One region of the Neobacillus sp. SAB-20_R2A genome, then DNA from elsewhere that is predicted to be linked to it. Evidence: riboswitches for the same ligand, from Rfam matches in the RefSeq annotation. Region 1 holds a riboswitch; the other holds the start of a gene.
The links. Region 1 has a riboswitch for lysine ahead of dapA (4-hydroxy-tetrahydrodipicolinate synthase). Riboswitches for the same ligand answer to the same signal wherever they lie in the genome.
Positions count from the first base shown of each region.

Region 2: linked by a shared signal. The riboswitch ahead of V5M37_RS22740 (aspartate kinase) and the one ahead of dapA (4-hydroxy-tetrahydrodipicolinate synthase) in region 1 are both predicted to bind lysine.

Region 1 covers NZ_CP145895.1:3,850,379-3,853,915, forward strand. The annotation lists gene V5M37_RS18640 (NAD(P)-dependent oxidoreductase) at 1-314, opposite strand, end outside; gene V5M37_RS18645 (D-2-hydroxyacid dehydrogenase) at 337-1,269, opposite strand; lysine riboswitch at 1,486-1,666, shown strand; gene dapA (4-hydroxy-tetrahydrodipicolinate synthase) at 1,779-2,666, shown strand; gene V5M37_RS18655 (sulfite exporter TauE/SafE family protein) at 2,866-3,537, shown strand, end outside.
Region 2 covers NZ_CP145895.1:4,624,458-4,627,994, reverse strand. The annotation lists gene uvrC (excinuclease ABC subunit UvrC) at 1-909, shown strand, start outside; lysine riboswitch at 976-1,153, shown strand; gene V5M37_RS22740 (aspartate kinase) at 1,257-2,474, shown strand; gene V5M37_RS22735 (YslB family protein) at 2,570-3,013, opposite strand; gene V5M37_RS22730 (succinate dehydrogenase cytochrome b558 subunit) at 3,434-3,537, shown strand, end outside.

The DNA of each region.
Region 1 (3,537 bases):
TTACGTGAAGTTGCTGGAGCTATCGTACTCATTGATACATGGATACCGCCCTGACCAAGCACTTCCCCAAACCCATTTGGTCCCAATACTAGCTCTTCCACTGCCTGATCGTTTGCCACCATCGTAATCACGATTCCGCCAGGTGCTGCGGCGTCTGCTGGCCTGTTCACTTGCTCGGCGCCAGCTTCAACAACTGCCTTTGTTTTCTCGGGAGTTCGATTGTAAACCTTCACCTGAAAACCTGCCTTCAATAAATTCATAACCATAGGCTCTCCCATATTTCCAAGGCCGATAAAGCCGATTACTCGTGTCATTTTCGTTCATCCTCCTGTTATTCTAATATCCCTTATTGGTATCTACTCTATTGTTAAGAGGTTTGTTTTCTTCCAAGTTTCTGAGTGTATCCAAAAAACACGCCGCCCCTTCTTCAGGTGTCGTTACCGCTGAAATATGAGGGGTAATCAGTACGCCAGGATGTTTCCATAATGGATGATTTTCCGGCAGCGGCTCCTGTGTAAACACATCCAGGACAGCATACCGGACCTGCCCGTCTTCCAAAGCTTGCAGCAATGATTCTTCATCCACCGATGCTCCCCGCCCTACATTAATAAAACCGGCATTTGTTACTTTTTGAAAGACTTGACTATTAAAAAATCCAGCCGTTTCTTCCGTCAGCGGCATCGTGTTGATGATCACATCCATTTCCCCTAGGATGGTAAAATGAGATTCAACAGTCAAAGCCTCTTTAAAATACTCTTTTTCTTTTCCACTTTGGGAGACGCCGTAAACCTCCACTCCAAAACTAGACAAAAGCTTGGCGACAGCCTGCCCAATTTCACCGGTTCCATAGACCATCACTTTGAGTTCATTTAATAGCTTCGGAGTCCGTTGCTGCCATTTTTTCTGCAGCTGTAATTCCCGAAACTCCTCGTGACATTGTAAGTCTCTTAATATGTAGCTTAAACAATACTCTCCGATTCTTTGACCAAACGTACAAACTGTCCTTGTTAAAAGTACACTATCGTCCCAGGTCTTTTTATATAAAAAGCGGTCAACTCCCGCACCGAGCGAGTGCACCCATTTTAAATGACTGTAATCGTAATCCGATTTAAGATTAAAAGATACAAGTGCATCCGCCCATTTCAAATCCGCCTGATTCACTTCAGCCTCGGGGATATAACGGAAATTCTTTTGGACGCCCGCATTTTGGACGTATGCCCGAAGCTCCTGATACATGGGGCTGACAATTAAAATATTTTCGATTTTCACAATAATTCACCTCTTCAACATTAACTCCATTTTAAGGATAATTGGGAAAAAACTCAAAAAAGAAGCGTAGGGCTGTTAATCCCTCCTCTCCTCCCCATACTATATAAATGTCAATAAATATACGATTTTAGCGTTTTTGATAAAAAACCCTTGAACAAATAGGAATATTCTGTTATATTAATTTTAATTACATACTTCTTACTTCATACCTTATGAAGTGAGGATAGAGGCGCAAAGACCATCAGTAAACCATCCGAGGGTAATGGGACCCGTTGACGGTGGCGGAAAGGGGAATTTGCCGAAGCTTCTGAGGATCTCATTGTTCCCGGAGCTGGTTCTGTTATTGAATAAATACAGAATTGTCATATAGGAAACTATATGGAGGGCTATCTCACGCAGGGGAACTTGTAAAATTAACGTTTCTGATGCAGCTGTTGGGCCTTTCCCGCAGCTGCTTTTTGCGTTTGGCCTTACCTCTTTTTAAAAATAATTTTAAAAGGGTGAAATTCATGTACTTTGGCCAAGTTTTAACAGCAATAGTGACTCCGTTTGATCAGGATGGCGAAATTGATTTTAATGCGACGAGAGATTTAGTAAATTATTTATTAGCGAATGGTACTGACGGGTTGGTGGTTTGTGGAACAACCGGTGAGTCCCCTACCTTATCAACTGAGGAAAAAGTGGCTTTATTTAAATTTGTGGTTGAAGTTGCGGACGGGAGAGTTCCCGTTATTGCAGGGACTGGCTCAAACAACACAAGAGCCTCAATCAGTCTAACCAAGCTAGCAGAAGAAGTCGGTGTAGACGGCATCATGCTCGTTGCCCCATACTATAATAAACCATCCCAGGAAGGCATGTATCAGCATTTTAAAGCGATTGCTGAATCTACTTCTCTTCCGGTAATGCTTTATAATATTCCAGGGCGCAGTGTCGTCAATATATCTGCTGAAACGGTCATCCGCCTTTCTCAGATTCCTAATATTGTAGCGGTTAAGGAAGCTAGCGGCCACTTGGATGACATGGCCGAAATTATTAAACAAACTGCTGATGACTTTTCTTTATACAGCGGTGATGATGGAATGACCTTGCCGGTGCTTTCGATTGGCGGCGTTGGTGTGATTTCCGTTGCATCTCATATTATCGGGAATGAAATGCAGGATATGGTGTCACGCTTTAAAAATGGGGATTTAGCAGGCGCTGCTGCTGCACACCGTGAATTACTGCCAATTATGAAAGCTTTATTTGCAGCACCAAGCCCAGCACCTGTAAAAGCAGCCCTAAATATGAAAGGGATTAATGTCGGCGGTCTGCGCTTGCCGTTAATTCCTTTAAACGAAGAGGAAACCAGAACACTTCAGAATGTCCTATTGCAGAATAGGGAACTGGAAGTTATTTAGAGTAATATCCGAAAGCAGGACAAATCGAGCGGGCTCCCGTTCGATTTGTCCTGCTTTTTTTAATTTCCGCTTCCCCCCTATCCTCACTGTAAAAATATTTCTTTAATAAATTCAGAAAAGTGTTTACAAAACCTTCTCCAAACTCTATAATTCACATATATTTACTCGGAATTAGTCACAAAAGAAGGAGGCCCCCATCATGAGCATAGGAATTGCATTAATGGGATTATTAGTTGGGTTATTGGTAGGTTTAACAGGGGTTGGAGGGGCAGCATTGTTAACCCCGGTGCTCATCATGGTCGGAATTCAGCCTTCCATTGCGGTGGGAACGGACCTAGTTTACAACTCCATTACCAAACTGTTTGGAGTCATTCAGCATTGGAGACAGAAAACGATTAACTTTAAACTCATGAAGTATCTTGCAATCGGAAGTGTCCCAAGTGCAACAGGAGCCATTCTCATCCTTCAGGTCTTTGAAAAATATTTCCACAATCAAGAACAAATTATCAAGCATGGACTTGGCTATGTCCTTATTCTAGTGGCCACAGCCATTTTAATTAAGACATTTTTTGATAATAAAATCAGGCCGAACCGCTGGCAATTAAGGCCGATTGAGGAAAAACGAACATTAACAATTTTAATCGGTGCCGGTTTCGGCTTTATTGTCGGCCTGACTTCAATAGGATCAGGATCATTATTTGCCCTTGCCATGCTATATCTCTACCGCTTGAAAGGATCTGAGCTGGTTGGCACCGACATTGCCCATGCCTTTTTATTAGTGACTGTTGCCGGACTCCTTCACGCGAATGCCGGAACTGTCAATTATATGCTTGTAGGGAACCTGTTAATCGGGTCGATCCCAGGCGTTTTA
Region 2 (3,537 bases), 770 kb from region 1:
TTCCTCGGCCAATTTTATCAAAAGACGAACCATTTTAAACCGAAGGAAATTCTCATCCAGGACGATGTGGATTTGCAGATGGCTGAGCAGTTATTGGAAGTAAAAGTCATCAAGCCGCAGCGGGGTCAGAAAAAGGACCTTGTCAAAATGGCAATTAAAAATGCGAAAATCGCTTTGAATGAAAAGTTCTCTCTTATTGAAAAAGATGAGGAAAGAACGATCAAAGCCGTTGAAAACCTCGGAGAAATGCTTGGCATATATACGCCCCACCGGATCGAGGCCTTTGATAACTCTAACATTCAAGGAACAGACCCGGTGTCAGCGATGATTGTTTTTACAGACGGCAAAGCAAACAAGCGGGAATATCGGAAATATAAAATTAAGTCTGTTGAAGGCCCGGATGATTATGAATCGATGAGAGAGGTAACGAGACGAAGATACTCGAGGGCTCTAAAGGAAGAGCTTCCGCTGCCTGATTTGATCATCATTGACGGTGGAAAGGGACATGTGGAAGCTGTCCGCGATGTACTAGAAAATGAATTGGGGCTGGACATTCCTCTTGCTGGACTGGTCAAGGATGAGAAGCACCGCACATCACAGCTTATGTATGGGAATCCATTAGAAATTGTAGCGCTTGCCCGGAATAGCCAGGAATTTTATTTACTCCAGCGAATCCAGGATGAAGTTCACCGTTTTGCGATTACCTTCCACCGGCAGACACGCGGTAAAACTGCATTCCAATCCTTACTTGACGACATTCCTGGGATTGGCGAAAAACGCAAGAAGCAGCTATTAAAGGAATTTGGCTCCGTTAAGAAAATGAGAGAGGCAACCCTTGAGGAATTTAGAGGGATTGGCATTCCCCAAAATGTGGCAAAAGAATTAATAAAAAAACTTCAGTCACAATAATTGTCACTCTAATATTACTATGCTATAATGAATAAAAATTTAATAGACTATCACTTTTATAAGTAAAGTGAAGGTAGAGGTGCGAGCTTCAAGAGTAAAGGCCTGGAGAAGGATGAGCTTCAACGATAGGCTTTGAAAGGGAATGTTCGCCGAAGTAGGGAAACTCTCATTATTTTCTCCGCTGGTTCGTCATTGAAAAAATGCCGGATTGTCAAGACCGTTGTCTTGGAGCGCTATCTTTCATTGTCTACTAACGCGAAAATGTTAATTTTGTGTTTTCAAAGCAATGGGATGTGCTCCCATTGCTTTTTATTTTTTTACAAGAATGACTGAGAGAAGGGGAAGACATGGGTTTAATAGTACAGAAATTTGGCGGGACCTCCGTTGGCAACATTGAAAAAATTCTAAATGTCGCAGAAAGTGTGCAGGGGGAAAAGGAACGTGGAAACCAAGTAGTGGTCGTTGTTTCGGCGATGGGAAAATCGACAGACCAGCTTGTTAATATGGCAAAGGAAATATCCGAGCAGCCGAATAAGCGGGAAATGGATATGCTGCTCTCAACTGGTGAGCAGGTGACGATCGCATTGCTTTCGATGGCTTTAAACCAAAAAGGACTGGAAGCAGTTTCCTTTACAGGCTGGCAGGCTGGAATTATGACAGAGCCTGTTCACGGCAATGCAAGGATTTCAAAAATAAACACTGATGCTGTTCAAAACCAGCTTGATGCTGGAAAAGTCGTCATTGTGGCCGGATTCCAAGGGGTTACTGAAGACGGGGAAATCACTACGCTCGGACGCGGGGGTTCCGATACAACTGCCGTTGCGTTGGCGGCTGCGCTAAATGCGGATAAATGTGATATTTATACCGATGTAACCGGGGTATATACAACGGATCCCCGTTATGTCAAGAACGCTCGGAAATTATTATCAGTATCGTATGATGAAATGCTTGAACTGGCCAATCTGGGTGCGGGAGTTCTACATCCAAGAGCGGTCGAGTTTGCAAAAAATTATAATGTAAGGCTCGAGGTCCGCTCTAGCATGGAGAAGGTTGAAGGAACTGTAATTGAGGGGGAAGCAACGATGGAACAAAATTTAGTCGTACGCGGAGTCGCGTTTGAAGATGGAATTACACGGGTTACTGTTTTAGGGCTTAGAAATTCATTAACAAGCTTATCAACTATTTTTACGACATTGGCCAAAAATCACATTAACGTGGATATTATTATTCAAAGCACAACAGAAGAGGGAGCAGCCAATCTCTCCTTTTCCATCCATACCGATGATTGGATCCCAACCTTAAATGTGCTCGAAAGCAATAAAGAAACACTTGCCTATGACCAGCTTGATGCTGAGAATAAACTGGCAAAGGTATCAATTGTTGGTTCCGGAATGATTTCTAATCCTGGTGTGGCTGCGAAAATGTTTGAGGTTCTTGCCAACAGCAATATTCCTGTAAAGATGGTCAGCACCTCAGAAATCAAAGTATCGGCTGTAGTAGAAGAAAAAAATATGCTCAAAGCAGTAGAAGCCCTGCACGAGGCATTTGAACTTGGGCAAAATTAAATGAAAACTCGCCGATTGGCAAGTCCGTTAGGACGGTTCATGAGGCGTAGTTGATTTTGTGCGTTAAGAAAAAGGGGGCTTTGCCCCCCTTTCTTTTAGTCTTTATCCCATTTGACGGTGAAGCAAACTTTGTTAGATTTTTTTACCGGGTGTTCGAAGGTTTCCGCAATAGCCCCTTTTTGGACTTCGATTTGCTGAGCAAGGAAGCCGGCTTCAAGTTGAAAGAAGTTTTCCGCTTTTGATTTAACACGCGATACAATCATTGGACTTGCCAACTCGAATTCCAGCTCATTTTTTGCTTCCTTCTTAATTTCTAACTCACCCCATGAAGCTTTTGCAAAAAAATCTATCAGGCTTTCGTAGCTTTCCAAAGGATATTTTCGAGCGAGGCGTTTCCCTGCCCAGTAAAGAATTTCAGGAGTGTCCTTGCCGAAAATCTCAGGGAGAAGAACTTCTCTAATTAATTCATAGCCAAATATAGAGACTGTCCTTGGTTCAGGCGTTTGTAGATCTTGGTCCATTACTGCACTATCTTTCATTTACTTCCCCTCTTTCTATCATTCTATTATATACAAATCGAGTTCTGTTTCAGTACAGTTTTCTAATAATGTAAAGAAGTCGCAAAGAAATTTATTATTTTACAATATATGTTCTTATTTCTTATCATAATTATCGTTTCCGATATAGGAAAAAAATTCTCCCGTAAGATGTTGGTAATTACAAGCAAAAATAAAGCGCTTACAAAACGATAACATGCTGAAATTCATATCTATCATAATATCAATATATTATAAAAATTTTAGTTTTCAACGCTTTTTTATGTATCCGTTTCCTTGACGCTCTATGATGTTGGGAGTAAAATGGACATGTCACATAATTGTCACAGTGATGCTAGGTTATATTAATGAAGGAAGTAAAAACTTAACATCATTTTTTAAAATTTAAAAGGGGGTAAATCAATGGCGGGGAATCGCGAATTTTTCAATCGGAGACTGCACTCGTTGCTTGGGGTTATCCCAATCGGGGTATTCATTGTTCAGCACCTGATTGTCAACCACTTTGC